2 regions of the Thioalbus denitrificans genome follow, and region 1 is predicted to be linked to the other one. Evidence: predicted binding sites of a transcription regulator. Region 1 holds the regulator's gene; the other holds the start of a gene.
What was found. Region 1 encodes FNR, which switches genes on or off when oxygen is low (the NO sensors DNR and NnrR bind a similar motif). Its sites were predicted from a motif close to TTGATNTANATCAA; they were not measured.

Region 1 (7,718 bases):
TTGCCTTCCTTCAGGTCGATGGCGGGAATTACCAGCATGGAACGTCCATCCTCGTTCGGGTCTCGGGTTGTCTGTCCGGCCTGTTGTCCGTCGCTCCGGCGGCCGGTTGCCGGCGCGGCTCAGTCCGTCCCGTCCCAGGCCAGGAAGTTCGCCAGCAGTTGCAGTCCTGCCTGCTGGCTCTTCTCCGGGTGGAACTGGACGGCGAAGAGGTTGTCCCGGGCCACCGCCGCGGTGAAGCGCAGCCCGTACTCGGTGCTGGCCGCGCTGAGCGCCGCGTCGGCGGGATCCACGTAGTAGCTGTGCACGAAGTAGAAGCGCGTGTCCTGGGCGATTCCGTTCCACAGCGGGTGCGGCCGGGTCTGCCGCACCTGGTTCCAGCCCATGTGGGGGATCTTCAGCCGCTCCCCGCTGCGGGGATCGGAGAGCCGCTCACCGAAGTACCGGACCGCGCCGGGCAGAACGCCGAGGCAGGGCGTGCCGCCGTTCTCCTCGCTGTGTTCAAGGAGCACCTGCATGCCCATGCAGATGCCGAGGAAGGGCTTGCCGGCGGCCGCCTCGCGGACCACATCCTCCAGGCCGCGGGACCGGATCTCCTCCATGCAGTCGCGGGCGGCGCCCACCCCGGGGAAGACCACGCGATCGGCGGAGAGAATCTCCTGCTCCACGTCCGTGACCCGCACGCGGGTTCCCGCCGGGGCCATGTGCTCCAGGGCCTTGGATACCGAGCGCAGGTTGCCCATGCCGTAATCGATTACCGCGACGCTGCTCATGCCGTACTGTACCGTGGCTGTGGTCGGAAGAAGGGTTCAGAGAACGCCCTTGGTGGAGGGGATGCCCTGGGCCCGGGGATCGGGTTCCGCGGCCATGCGCAGCGCCCGGCCGAGGGCCTTGAACAGGGTCTCCGCCACATGGTGGGCGTTGCTGCCGCGCAGGGCATCGAGGTGCAGGGTGATGCGGGCGTGGTTGACCAGCCCCTGGAAGAACTCCCGGAACAGGTCCACGTCGAAATCGCCGATGCGCGCGCGCGGGTACTCCACGTGGTACTCCAGGCCGGGACGGCCGGAGAAGTCCACCACCACCCGCGAGAGCGCCTCGTCCAGGGGCACATAGGCATGTCCGTAGCGGCGGATGCCGCGCTTGTCGCCCAGGGCCTGGGCCAAGGCCTGGCCGAGGGTGATGCCGATATCCTCCACCGTGTGGTGGGCATCGATGTGCAGGTCGCCGCGGGCCTCGATTTCGATATCGATGAGCCCGTGCCGCGCCACCTGATCGAGCATGTGGTCGAGGAACGGGATGCCGGTATCGATGCGGGCCGTGCCCGTGCCGTCCAGGTCGATGCTGACGGTGACCTGGGTTTCCAGGGTCTCGCGGTTGATGCGGGCGTTGCGCTGGGTCATGGTGCCGGGTACGCATTCGGATTGCACAAGCCTTATAGGATACCCTCAAGGCCGGCGGGCGTGAACCGCATTCGGATCACCGCTGGGGAGGTCCGGCGCGGTCGGATGAAGACTATGATTGATCCACATCAATAATCGGCACCATAATAAGGTAATACGGTGATTTATGGGCACGGCTCAGGACCTCGAGGTATCGATGGCCGGCAATGTGAAACTCAGTGTGGCAGGCCCCGGCGGCGCGGCGGTGGCTGACAAGCGTATCGCCTGTCAGGACTGCACCCTGTTCCAGCTCTGCCTGCCGCTGGGTATCGGCGAGGACGAGCTGGCCCTGCTGGACGAGGTGATCACCGCCCGGCGTTCGCTCAAGCGGGGTGAAATGCTGTTCCGCGGCGGCGCGCCGTTCCATGCCATCTACGCGGTACGCTCGGGATCGCTGAAGACCTATACCATCATGCAGGACGGCCGCGAGCAGGTGACCGGCTTCTACCTGCCGGGGGAGCTGGTGGCGCTGGACGCCATCAGCCTCGGTCGCCACCCGAGCTCGGCCAAGGCCCTGGAGAGCTCGAGCATCTGCGAATTCTCCTTCCAGGATTTCGAGCGCATGGGCGCCCGGGTGCCGGGCCTGCAGCGGCAGATGCTGCGGGTCATGAGCCGGGAGCTGCTCAACGACGAGCTGCTGCTGCTGCTGCTCGGCAAGAAGAGCGCCGAGGAGCGCCTGGCGGCATTCCTGCTCTCCCTGGCCATCCGCTTCCGCCAACGCGGCTTCTCCGCCACCGACTACAACCTGAGCATGTCCCGCAGCGACATCGGGAACTATCTCGGGCTGGCGGTGGAGACGGTCAGCCGCCTGTTCACACGCTTCCAGCAGGATGGCCTGCTGCGCGTGGAGCGGCGCCGAATCCGCATCCACGATATCGACCGTCTGTCCCTGCTGGCCGGGGACACGGCCCTTTCCGGCAGTCAGCGCATCGACAGTGCGGAGGTGCCGCAGAGCGAGCGCTGAGTGCCTGGTTTCAACCCGCAACCCGGATCCCGTCATGCCAGAACAGTGTTCACCAACCCCTGCAGGGAAGCACGGGACCAAGACCGAGGTCGCCTGCGAAGAGTGCGGGCTGTTCGGCTTCCTGCGTCTGCTCACCGTCATCGATCCCCAGGGCGAGCGCTCCGAACCCCTGGCGGGCGTCCTCTCCCGGCGCACGCGCATTCCCAAGGGTGAAACCCTCTATCGCCACGGTCAGCAGCTTCAGGCCGTCTACGCGGTCAAGTCCGGCGCCTTCAAGAGCTACACGCTGCTGGACACGGGCGAGGAACAGGTCACGTCATTCCACTTTCCCGGAGAGCTGATCGGGCTTGACGCCCTGAAGGGCAACCGCCATCAGTACACCGTGAAGGCGCTGGAGGACAGCAGCGTCTGCCAGCTGCAGTTCCGCGAACTCGAGCGTTCCGGCGTGCGCCTCGCGGAGTTCCGCGAGCAGATGATCAAGGCCATGAGCGAGAAGATCGGAGAGCAGTCCCGTCTGCTGCTGGTCTCCTCCCGTCCCTCGGCCGAGGAGCGCCTGGCCGCCTTCGTTCTCAACGTCTCCCGCCGCCTCGAAGTGCGCGGCTTCCCCTCCGAGGCTTTCCGTCTCGCCATGTCGCGCCAGGACATCGCCAGCTACCTCGGCCTGGCGGTGGAAACGGTGAGCCGGATGTTCAAGCGCTTCCAGGCCGAGGGGCTGCTCTCGGTCAGCGGCAAGCAGTTGCGGATTCTCAACCGGACCGCTCTCCAGTTGCTGGCAAAGGTTCGCGACTGATTCTGGAATATCAAATAAAACAATAGGATGTATTGATTCAGCGGAGGCGCCCCCGGGGCGCCTCCGACCCCACCTTCCCGCCCCCGGGTACAACTTGCGACCGATCAGTCGAAACATTGACAAAGATCAATGTTCACGTATCGTTGTCCGCTAATATGGCATCCAGTGCCAACTTCCGTGCACGAAATGGACGGTTGCCGACCGTCCTCGGCAGGCCGACTGGAAACAATTCGCGCCTGTGCTAAATCATTACAGAATGTGGGTGAAGGGGCGGGGGTGTGTGCGCCCTGGAATTTCGATACCCACGCGGCCGGAGTCGGGGAGGGCTGGTCAGGCCGCAGCAGGAGCCCGTAGGAAATCTGCGCAATTTGCACACACTCTAAGAAACGAGGAGAACAACCGTGGTGGAAGCGACAGTGGAGCAAAAGTACAACTTTGACGTTGTACGATGGTTCACCGTCATGGCGGTGGTGTACCTGGTGGTGGGCGCCCTGGTGGGCGTCTATATCGCATCGGAGCTGGCCTGGCCGGTGCTCAACCTGGACAATCCCTGGTTGAGCTTCGGGCGTCTGCGTCCGCTGCACACCAACGCCGTGATTTTTGCCTTTGGCGGCTGCGTTCTGATGGCCACCGGTTTCTACAGCGTGCAGCGCACCTGCGGCGTACGCGTGTGGAGCGACAAGATGGCCTGGTTCACCTTCTGGGGCTGGAACACCATCATCGTGCTGGCGGTGGTCACCCTGCCGCTGGGCCTGACCCAGGGCAAGGAGTACGCCGAGCTCGAGTGGCCCATCGACATCCTCATCGCCGTGGTGTGGCTGTCCTTCCTGGCCAACTTCGTCATGACCCTGGCGGTGCGGAAGACCTCGCACATCTACGTGTCCAACTGGTTCTACCTGGGCATGCTGGTGATGATCACCTACCTGCACGTGGTCAACAGCCTCGCCATCCCGGTGGGCCTGTTCACCTCCTACTCCCTCTTCTCCGGGGTGCAGGACGGCATGATCCAGTGGTGGTGGGGTCACAACGCGGTGGGCTTCTACCTGACCGCCGGCTTCCTGGGCATCATGTACTACTTCGTGCCCAAGCAGGCCAACCGTCCGGTGTTCTCCTATCGCCTGTCGGTGGTCCACTTCTGGGCCCTGATGTTCGGCTACGTCTGGCTCGGGCCGCACCACCTGCAGTACACCGCCCTGCCTGACTGGACCGGCTCCCTCGGCGCCGCCGTGTCGCTGGCCATGATCATCCCCTCCTGGGGTGGTGCGGTGAACGGCATGATGACCCTCTCGGGTGCCTGGGACAAGCTGCGCACCGACTACATCCTGCGCTTCCTCATCATCTCGCTCGCCTTCTACGCCATGTCCACCTTCGAAGGTCCGGTCATGTCGCTGAAGACGGTGAACGCCCTGTCCCACTACACCGACTGGACGGTGGGTCACGTGCACTCCGGCGCGCTGGGCTGGGTGGCCATGGTCGGCATGGGTGCGCTCTACCACCTGATGACCCGCATCTGGCACACGGAGATCTTCTCCGCCAAGCTGGTGAACCTGCACTTCTGGACCGCCACCATCGGCGCCGTGGTCTACATCGTCGCCATGTGGGTGTCCGGCATCATGCAGGGCCTGATGTGGCGTGCCTATGACGAGTACGGCACCCTGGCCTACACCTTCGCCGAATCCGTGGAGGCCATGCACCCGTACTACGCCATGCGTGCCATCGGTGGAATGATCTTCCTCCTGGGCGCCGTGATCATGCTGTTGAACACGGTTCTGACCATCCGCAAGTCGGTGGCCGAGGGCAGCCTGCGCGCCGCCCGTGCCGCGACCGCGACCGCTTAAGGGGGGGATTTCAGAGATGGCAGATCAGATCTACTCCACCCGTTTCCAGGACAAGCTGGAGCGGAATATCTGGGGCATGCTGATTGTGCTCGCCATTGTTCTTTCAGTGGGCGGCATCGTCGAAATCGTGCCGCTGTTCTTCCTGAAGAACACCATGGAGCACAACAAGTTCCCCGAAATCGTCTGGCAGCGTCAGGCCGGCCAGACCCTCAACGACTGGAAGGCGGGTGACGGCGTGCGTCCCTACACGCCGCTGGAGCTGGCGGGCCGGGATGTCTACCGGCGCGAGGGCTGCTACACCTGTCACTCCCAGATGGTCCGTCCGTTCCGTGACGAGAAGGAGCGTTACGGTCACTACTCCCTGGCCTCCGAGTCGATGTTCGACCACCCGTTCCAGTGGGGCTCCAAGCGTACCGGTCCCGATCTGGCGCGTGTGGGCGGGAAGTACTCGGATGACTGGCACCGCAAGCACCTCCGCGCTCCGCGTTCGGTGGTTCCGGAGTCCGTCATGCCGAACTACGTCTGGCTGGACAACGCCTACGTGGACGGCGCCACCATTGCGGCCCACATGAAGGGAATGCAGATGATTGGCGTTCCCTACACGGATGGTGATATTGCCTCCGCGGCTGACGCCGTGCAGGGCAAGACGGAGATGGACGCCCTGGTGTCCTATCTCCAGGTGCTCGGCACAATGGCAACGCTCGAGGAAGGCAAGGCCTACCGTGAGTAGTCTGCGGGAATATTTCCACACCGATTGGGAGGCGATGACCACCAACGACTGGATCGGTATGACGATCACGGTGGTCATCTTCCTCCTGATGGTGGGCCTGTATGTCTACGTCCTGCGTCCCAAGAACCGGGATCGGCTGGAATCGCACCGGCACATCCCGATGCTGGACGAGGACGAGCGCAATGAACGTGGAGGAAGACCATGACGGACAAAGTGTTTCCCGGTGAGAGCAATACCGGGCACGTGTGGGATGACAACCTGCGCGAACTGACCAACGATCCGCCGCGCTGGTGGACCATCGCCTTCTGGGCGAGCGTCATCTGGTGGATTGTCTACGGCATCATCTACCCGACCTGGCCGGTCAGTCTGGAGGGTGCCAACAAGGGCCTGCTGGGCTGGACCCAGATCCAGGAGTACCAGCAGGGCGTCGCGGAAATCCAGGCGGTCCGGGCCGAGTTCGAGGACCAGATCAAGGCCAAGACGGCCAAGGAGATCCTGGCCGACCCGGGTCTTACCGACTACACCGTCGCTTCGGCCAAGGTGCTGTTCGGTGACAACTGTGCCGCCTGCCACGCGGCCGGTGGTGCCGGCAACCCCGGTTTCCCGGTGCTGGCGGACGACAACTGGATCTATGGCGGCAGCATCGAGACGATCCAGCAGAGCATCACCATGGGTCGCCAGGGCGTCATGACCGCCCACGGCAAGATCCTGTCCGCGCAGGAGATCGATACGCTGGCCAACCTGGCAGTCAACCTCAGCCAGGGCAAGAGCGATCCTGATGGCATGACCCTGTTCACCCAGAAGGGCTGTATCGCCTGTCACGGCCCCGACGCCAAGGGCATGCAGGTGCTGGGTTCCGCCAACCTGACCGACAGCATCTGGCGGTTCACGCCGGGCGGTTTCGAAAGTGCCAAGTACACCATCACCCATGGTGTCAACGACGGCACCGATCCGCAGACCCGCGAAGCCCAGATGCCGTCCTTCAAGGACCGTCTGGACGAAGCGGCCATCAAGAAGCTGGCCGTGTACGTCTACCGGCTCGGCGGCGGCCAGTAACGGTCAGCCAGAGCGTCTGAAGCCCGCTTGCGGGCTCATAGATAAAAAATGACACCGCGCGGAGGCGTTCCGCCTCCGCGCGGTAACTGGAAACGGGGGTAATGTCATGAACACAGACGCGGTTTTCTGGGGTTCGGTCCTCACGGTGGTCATCGCCGTGGTGATCGTGGTCTATCTCGGCTTCAAGGCCAAGCAGCTGATGGACCGCGACGCCAGGAGTCACAAGTAAGCACGGTTGCAGCGAACAATCTGAAAGCACTTCGAGGGGGCTGTCCGGGCCCCCTCAATTTCGACTACCAGCCGCAGTCTGCCCCGTCAGAGGCGGGTGAAAAGGGCGAGGGGCGCGCGCGAGTTTCGCCACCGACGGCAGGAATGTAAGTATTCTGTTATATTCCCGTCGCCGAATTGACAATTCTCAATGGGGCGATCCGGTCCGGGGCGATAGACTAGTGTCGGGTTATTTTGTCCTGATTTCCCGGCACAGGAGATGGTAAGTTGAGCGAAGAACAGCGCAAAGTCGACCAGGCTGGTGTCGACGAACTGTATGCCGAGGCCGAGCACTGGCATGTCAACACGGGTGGGGAGACCATCCACGCCAAACGGGTGCCGGGCAAGTGGCGCAACGTGAAGTGGCTGGGCAACGCCGTCTGGCTGATCTTCTTCCTGGGCCCCTACCTGCGCTGGGATGGCCGGCAGGCGGTCCTGTTCGACATTCCCGAGCGTCAGTTCCACATCTTCAGTCTCACGGTCCTGCCCCAGGATTTCTGGATGCTGTCGCTGCTCCTGCTCTTCTTCGCCTTGCTGCTGGCCGTTTCCACGGCCCTGATCGGGCGGGTCTGGTGCGGTTTCTTCTGCTTCCAGACGGTGTGGACGGATGTCTACACCTGGATCGAGGACAGGCTGG
Region 2 (7,718 bases), 400 kb from region 1:
CCGGGTCACGGTGGGCGTGGTAGCTCTCCAGCAGGATCGGCCGCAGCTCCTGGGCCAGGGCGTGGCGCAGGAACTCGCGGGCGTTGTGGATCGCCTCCGGATCGATGGCGTCGGACTGCTCGGCCAGGTAGGCCTCCGAGGGCAGCATCAGGGCCTGGGCCAGCAGCCGCCGGTCGGCGCCCGGGTCCTCCAGGAGCTTGCGGTAGGCGGCCAGGAGCCCTTCGTCCAGCCGCAGCGGGCGGCCGTCGCGGTAGTCAGCCATCAGCCGGGTGATCACCCGCTCGGCCAGCCGCTGGCCGGCATCCCAGCGGTTGAACTCGTCCGTGTCGTGGGCCATCAGGAAGGCCAGCTCGGCGTCGCTGTAGTCGTAGCGGAGCCTCACCGGGGCGGAGTAGCCGCGCAGCAGCGAGGGCACCGGCGTCGTGCCGATCGCCTCGAACACGAAGGCGTGCTCGGCCTCGGTGAGCTCCAGGACCCGGGTGCCGGCAACGGCTTCCGCCTCGCCGGCCAGCCGCAGCGGCAGGTCGACGCCGTCGGGACCCACCAGGCCGAGGGCGAAGGGAATGTGCAGGGGCAGCTTGTCGGGCTGGCCGGGGGTGGGCGGGGTGTGCTGGGTCACGGTCAGGGTATAGGTCCGGGCCCGGGGGTCGTGGTGGCCGGAGACGCCGAGCACCGGGGTGCCGGCCTGGCTGTACCAGCGCCGGAACCGGGACAGGTCGCGCCCCGTGGCCTCCTCCAGGGCCTGCACGAAGTCGTCGCAGGTGACCGCCTGGCCGTCGAAGCGCTCGAAGTAGCGGTCGGTGCCCCGGCGGAAGCCCTCGGGGCCCAGCAGGGTGTGGAGCATGCGCACCACCTCGGCGCCCTTCTCGTAGACGGTGAGGGTGTAGAAGTTGTTGATCTCCTGGTAGGCGTCGGGACGCACCGGGTGGGCCAGGGGGCCGCCGTCCTCGCGGAACTGGAAGGTGCGCAGCAGGTTCACGTCCTTGATGCGCTTGACCGCCCTGGAGGTCATGTCGGCGGTGAACTGCTGGTCGCGGAAGACGGTGAAGCCCTCCTTCAGGGAGAGCTGGAACCAGTCGCGGCAGGTGACCCGGTTGCCGGACCAGTTGTGGAAGTACTCGTGGGCGATGACCGCCTCGATGCCCTCGTAGTCCTCGTCGGTGGCCGTCTCCGGCTGGGCCAGCACGTACTTGGAGTTGAAGACGTTGAGGCCCTTGTTCTCCATCGCCCCCATGTTGAAGTCGTCCACCGCCACGATCATGTAGATGTCGAGATCGTACTCGCGCCCGAACACCCGCTCGTCCCAGGCCATGGCCTGCTTCAGCGAATGCATGGCGTGGCCGCACTTCTCGGCGTTGCGCGGCTCCACCCAGATCTCGAGCTTCACCTCGCGGCCGCCGGCGGTGGTGAAGGTGTCCTCCAGGGAGACCAGGTTTCCGGCCACGAGGGCGAACAGGTAGCAGGGCTTGGGGAACGGGTCCTCCCAGGTGACGAAGTGGCGCCCGTCCGGCAGCTCGCCGCGGGCCACCGGGTTGCCGTTGGAGAGCAGCACCGGGTAGCGGGCGGGATCGGCGCTGAGGGTGGTGCTGAAGCGGGCCATCACGTCGGGGCGGTCGGGGTAGAAGGTGATCTTGCGGAACCCCTCCGCCTCGCACTGGGTGCAGAAGTTGCCGCTGGAGAGGTAGAGCCCCTCCAGCGAGGTGTTCTCCCCGGGTCGGATCTCCACGCTCGTCTCCACCGTGCAGCGCTCCGGCAGGATGCCCAGGTCGAGGTGATCCTCGGTGAGGGTGTACTCGTGGGGAGCCAGCTCGCGGCCGTCCACCGCCACCCGCTTCAGCCCCAGCTCCTGGCCGTCCAGCACCAGCGGCCCCGGCGGCAGCGCGGGATTGCGCCGCAGGGTCAGGCGCGCCTCCACCCGGGTGACCGGGTCGCCCAGCTCGAAGCCGAGATCGGCATGCTCCACGAAATAGGGGGGCGGGGTGTAGTCCTCGCGGCGGATGGTCCTGGGCGTGGCTTCTCTCATGACGGGGCCTGTGGGGGATGGTGAATCAGGGGTGAGTGTCGTGGATTGTAGCGCCCCGCCGCGGGCCGCTTCACCCCCCGGACCGAAGGGTTGTCCAGGATTGGCGAGGGTGGGATGGTCCCGTGGTGTTCCGTGTTCCGTGTTCCGTGTTCCGGGGAGGGGATGGACCGGTGCCCGGGCCTGGAACGGGATCGAACGGCGGAGGCGCCTGGCTGTTGGAGCCCTCACCCCGCCATGGGGGCGGTGGCCAGGGTGGCGGCCATGCCGGAGAGTACCACCGCGGTCACGGCCAGGGCGGTGCGCCGGGCCATGCTGCCGCCGGCGATGAACACCACCAGGAGGCCCTTCACCGTCGTGTTCACCAGGGCGGCGATGACGATGCCGTAGGCCGCCACGCCCGCCAGCAGGGTCCCGGGCACCATGCCGGCCAGCGACAGGGTGATGGCGTCCACGTCGGCGATGCCGGAGGCCGCGGCGAGCAGGTAGACGCCGAGATCGCCGTACCATTCCCGCAGGGCCACCGAGAGCAGCATCACCAGTGCCAGCACGGCGCCGAACTTCACCGCCGTGGCCAGCTCGAAGGGGTGGGACAGGCGCACCCGGGCCGGCAGCCGCGCGGCGCTGCGCCACAGCAGCAGCGCCGCCGCGTAACCCACCACCGCCATGACGCCCACGGGCACCAGCAGCGTGGGCAGCAACGCCGGGCTGACGGCGGCCACCACCAGCAGCAGGCGCGGGAACATGGTGCTGGAGGCGAGCAGCACCCCGGCGGCCAGCAGGGGCTGCAGCTCGGCGTTCTCCCGCCCCATGCGCGCCAGGCTCAGGGTCACCGCGGTGGAGGCGGCCAGCCCGCCGAAGGCGGAGGTGAAGAGGATGCCGCGGTCCGGACCGGCGATCTTGACGGCGAAGTAGCCGAACAGGGAGATGGCGGCGATGAGCACCACCATCCACCAGATGATGTAGGGATTGAGCGCCTGCCAGGGGCCGTAGCCCCGGTCGGGCAGGATGGGCAGCAGCACCACCGAGATCAGCAGCAGCTGCAGGGTCGCGTTGAGTTCCTGGGGCTCCAGCCGCCGCAGCCAGCCGTGCACCACCACCTTGAAGCTCAGCAGGGTGACCGTCACCACCGCCATGGCGGCCGCCGCCGCGGGATATCCCAGCTGCACCAGCGCCCCGAGGGCGAAGGCGACCAGGGCGGCGGCCTCGGTGGTGAAGCCGTAATCCCGGTCGCGCTGGACGCCGAGGTAGTAGCCCAGTCCCATCAGCCCGGTGAAGCCGAGCAGGGCGAAGCCGAGCAGCAGGGGATCCACCTCGCGGGCGATGAGCCCCCACACCCCGCCCAGCAGCCCGATGAGGCCGAAGGTGCGCAGGCCGGCGAAGCGTCCACCCTCCTCCGCCTCGCGGGTCTTCCAGCCCCGCTCCACGCCGATGAGCAGGCCGATGGCCAGCGCCAGTCCGAGATCGAGGAAGAGTTCCAGCTGGGTCATGAACGGATACTAACGCGTGGATTCGCGCAATAGCACCTGTCCGGGGCGCCGCGGCCGTGCATTGCCCGGCCGGAGGCCGGGGGGATGGAGCAGAAGGCGTTTCCCCCGCGGGGCGGGGCTGACGCCCGGGGTCTGCGTCTTCTGCGGGGAGCTGTGGCGGGTTCGCGCGGCGTGCGCCCTCGGCGCCATGCCGCCGGGAACGGCCGTTCGGCCGGGGCTGATCAGGCCGGTGCAGGGACCGGAACCGGGCAGGGCGGGGATCTCCCGGCCCTGCCGGTACGGTGCGGGTGGGGCCGGGATGACGGCACCCACCCGCGCAGGGTCGAGCGGGGTAACGTCCGCTCAGAAGCTGGTGCCGACGCCCACCATGAAGACCCAGGGATCGATCTCCACCTCACCCTGGTAGGTGCCGTTGCCGACGTTGGCGTCGGTGTTGATGTCGGCGTAATAGGCGGCGCCGTTCAGGAAGAAGCCGCTGCCGAGATCAACATCCACGCCCGCCACGCCGGCCAGGCCCCAGGAGTCGTCGAGGGAGATGTCGGTACCCGCCAGAGCCCCCTTGCCCTTGGTTTCGAAGAACGTGGTGTAGTTGATGCCCGCGCCCACGTAGGGCCGCACGGCACCCTGGGGATTGATGTGGTACTGCACGGTCACGGTCGGCGGGAGGTGCTTGGTCTCGCCGATGGTACCGGCGCCCGACAGGGTGCCGGCGCCCTTGATGGAGTGCTTGAAGGGGGTGGCGGCCAGGAGCTCGACACCGATGTTGTCGGTCACCATGTAGGTGAAGTTGAGACCGAGCTGGGTGTTGCTGCCCACGTCCACCTTGATGCCGGTGGGGTCGCCGTCGCTGTCCTTGAAATCTTCGCTGCTGGTGTTGGGGGAGACATGGGCCGCACCCGCACGGACCAGGATGTTGCCCGCCTCCACGGCCAGGGCGCTGGAGCTCATCAGGGCCAGGCCAGCGGCCACGGCCATCACACAGGAATTCTTTGCAAGCTTCATCTACGACCTCCCTCGAGTCGTTTCGGGGCCACCATGCGCCCCTTGGATAGGTGTGCGCGGCACGGAAACGCGCTTTCCATGCCTTGTGCCGCAAGGTCGGCGCAATGCCGACCGGGTGAGTTTTATGTGAACCAGTTCACAAAACAATGACACAAATCAAATATGGGTATTGTTGGTGCGTGAGTGCGTGAGTGCGTGAGTGCGTGAGTGCGTGAATGCGTGAATGCGTGAGTGCGTGAATGCGTAGGGTCGGATTCATCCGACCAGGCAACTTTTTTCCCTGGCCTCGTTTGTGTTTGTTGTGTGATGCGCCGCCGGTGCCCATCGATGGATGTTCCAGGCGGGTCACCACTTGCCCTGAACGAGAGATCAAGGCTTGCCTCCCTCCCTTTCGCATCGCGTTACAATGGAGCCTTTCCGCCCCCCTCCGCCGGAGACCCGGACCATGGCAGGTTCGTCGAAGAAGGTCATTCTCGCCGCCCTGGCCGGCAACGGCCTGATTGCCCTGACGAAGTTCGCGGCCGCCGCCATCACCGGCAGCTCGGCCATGCTCTCGGAGGGGATCCACTCCGTGGTGGATACCGGCAACCAGGTCCTGCTGCTCCACGGACTGCGCCGCGCCGGCCGGCCCGCCGACGCCCGCTTCCCCTTCGGTCACGGCAAGGAGGTCTACTTCTGGAGCTTCGTGGTGGCCATTCTCATCTTCGCGGTGGGCGCCGGCGTCTCCCTCTACGAGGGGGTGCAGCACATGCTTCGCCCGGTAGCGGTGGAGAATCCGCTGGTGAACTACGTGGTGCTGGGCCTGGCGCTGCTGTTCGAGGGCGGCGCCTGGGCGTTCGCCCTGCGCGAGTTCAGGCGCGGCAAGGGCAAGTGGGGCTACATCGAGGCGGTGCAGCGGGGCAAGGACCCCTCCCTGTTCGTGGTGCTGTTCGAGGATTCCGCCGCCATGCTCGGCCTGCTGGTGGCCTTTTTCGGCATCCTGCTGGCCCAGTTGACCGGCAATCCGCTGTGGGACGGGGCGGCTTCCGTGATCATCGGCCTGATTCTCGGCGGCACGGCCGCCTGGCTGGCATGGGAGACCCACGGACTGCTGATCGGCGAGAGTGCGAACCGCCGGGTGGTGGACGGCATCCGCGCCCTGGTGCGCCTGCGTCCGGGCGTGGAGCACGTGAACGAGGTGCTCACCCTGCACATGGGTCCGGAGTTCATCCTGGTCAACATCAGCGTCGATTTCGCCGACGATCTGCCCGCCGCTGCGCTGGAGACGACCATTTGCGCGCTCGATCGCGACATCAAGGCCTCCTTCCCCGGCGTGCGCCGGGTGTTCGTGGAGGCGGAGGCCAGGCGCCGGGGCCAGCCGCCGCCGGAGGCTCCCTGTCCGGGGCCGGCGCAGTCGGCCGCCACCACCGGGGGGTGAGGCGCCGCCCGCGGTCCGTGTTCCTCAGGCCGGGCCGCCCAGCCGGATCAATCGGCTGACCCGGAAGCGGTCCTCCGGCGGTTCACCCCGGCAGATGATGCTGATCTCCGTCACGGTGAACGCCAGGGGCTGCCAGTCCGCCTGCAGCGCCGCGAGCAGCGTTTCCGCCCGCCCCGCCGGTGCCTGGCCCACGCTGAGGTGCGGGCGGAACGTGCCGGGGCGGCGTTCACCGTAGCCGGGAGCGGCCTGGGCGAGGGCGGCCTGCAGGCGCACCAGGGCGGTGGCCGGCTCCGGCGCCAGCCACAGGGTGCAGCGGCCCTGGCGGTGGCGGAACAGGCCGAACCGCTCCAGCCGCACGGGGAACGGTGCAATCGCCGCGGCCGTCGCCGCGAGACGCCCGGCCAGTCCGGGCAGGAGATGCTCCGGCGCGAAGGGGTAGATCAGGTTGATATGGGGCATCCAGCGCCGGAACCGGCGATCGTGGACCGCGCGGATGGCCTCGATGGGCGGCCAGCAGGCCGTCGGCGGCAGGATGGCCACCGCGCTCCTGTGTGTGGTCTCCGGCATGGCGGACGCCTCGGCGACCCGGGTCGGGTTCGGGATGGGCGGGCGGTGCACCGGGTCCTGCGGCAAGGATTGCACAACAGGGCGACAACGGGAACGGGCGCGACCGGTACAATCCGGCGCGCCGTCATGATCGGGAGCATGGAGATGTTCGACGCGGCTGCAGGCTGATGGTTTTCCAGACAAGGAGGTAGTGCATGTCGCAATGGTATTTCAGCTATGACGGCGACCAGATCGGACCCCTGGACGACGCCCGGGCACGGGCCCAGGCGGCGTCACGGCCGGAGGGTCATGTATGGCGGGAGGGGTTCGCCGAGTGGCTGCCCATCCGCCAGGTGGGCGAGCTCTCCGGCGCGGCGGCCCCGGCGGTCGCGCCGCCGCCGCCCACGGTGCGCGGCGCCGACGAAATCGATTTCCGCATCATGGGCCACGAGATGCAGTACGTGGAGGTGGAGCTCGATCCGGGCGAGAGCGCCGTGGCCGAGGCCGGGGCGATGATGTACAAGGCCCCCTCCATCCAGATGGAGAGTGTCTTCGGCGACGGCTCCAGCTCCGGCGACGGCTCCTTCATGGGCAAGCTCATGGGGGCGGGCAAGCGGCTGCTGACCGGCGAGAGCCTGTTCACCACGGTCTTCACCCACACCGGCCAGGGCAAGGCCCACGTGGCCTTCGCCGCCCCCTACCCCGGCAACATCATCCCGGTGTCGCTGGCGAACGTGGGCGGGCTGCTGGTGTGCCAGAAGGACAGCTTCCTGTGCGCCGCCCGCGGGGTCTCCATCGGCATCCAGTTCCAGCGGAAGATCCTCACCGGCCTGTTCGGCGGCGAGGGCTTCATCATGCAGAAGCTGGAGGGGGACGGGCTGGTGTTCGTCCATGCCGGCGGCACGGTGGTGGAGCGGGAGCTGGGTCCGGGCGAGGTGCTGCACGTGGACACCGGCTGCGTGGTGGCCTACGAGGGCCAGGTGGCGTTCGATATCCAGCAGGTGGGGGGGATCAAGTCGGCCCTGTTCGGCGGCGAGGGCATCTTCTTCGCCGTGCTGCGCGGCCCCGGCAGGGTGTGGCTGCAGTCGCTGCCCTTCTCGCGCCTCGCAGGCCGGATGCTCGCCAACGCCCCCCAGCACGGCGGCGGCAAGGGCGAGGGCTCGGTCATCGGCGGCCTCGGCGATCTCTTCGGCGACCGCTTCAACAGCTGAGCCGGATGGTGCCGGATCGCTGCTCCGGCATC

Region 2: the regulator FNR is predicted to act here: its motif matches at 4,659-4,672, upstream of DFQ59_RS00870 (OmpW/AlkL family protein).

The regions. Positions count from the first base shown of each region.
Region 1 covers NZ_QPJY01000001.1:586,949-594,666, forward strand. The annotation lists gene hisA (1-(5-phosphoribosyl)-5-[(5-phosphoribosylamino)methylideneamino]imidazole-4-carboxamide isomerase) at 1-38, opposite strand, end outside; gene hisH (imidazole glycerol phosphate synthase subunit HisH) at 120-770, opposite strand; gene hisB (imidazoleglycerol-phosphate dehydratase HisB) at 807-1,397, opposite strand; gene fnr (fumarate/nitrate reduction transcriptional regulator Fnr) at 1,642-2,400, shown strand; gene DFQ59_RS02800 (helix-turn-helix domain-containing protein) at 2,435-3,190, shown strand; gene ccoN (cytochrome-c oxidase, cbb3-type subunit I) at 3,595-5,028, shown strand; gene ccoO (cytochrome-c oxidase, cbb3-type subunit II) at 5,045-5,758, shown strand; gene DFQ59_RS02815 (cbb3-type cytochrome c oxidase subunit 3) at 5,751-5,963, shown strand; gene ccoP (cytochrome-c oxidase, cbb3-type subunit III) at 5,960-6,814, shown strand; gene DFQ59_RS20440 (hypothetical protein) at 6,921-7,043, shown strand; gene ccoG (cytochrome c oxidase accessory protein CcoG) at 7,310-7,718, shown strand, end outside.
Region 2 covers NZ_QPJY01000001.1:189,988-197,705, forward strand. The annotation lists gene pepN (aminopeptidase N) at 1-2,023, opposite strand, end outside; gene DFQ59_RS00865 (MgtC/SapB family protein) at 2,248-3,510, opposite strand; gene DFQ59_RS00870 (OmpW/AlkL family protein) at 3,853-4,512, opposite strand; gene DFQ59_RS00875 (cation diffusion facilitator family transporter) at 4,958-5,929, shown strand; gene DFQ59_RS00880 (2'-5' RNA ligase family protein) at 5,954-6,496, opposite strand; gene DFQ59_RS00885 (TIGR00266 family protein) at 6,691-7,686, shown strand.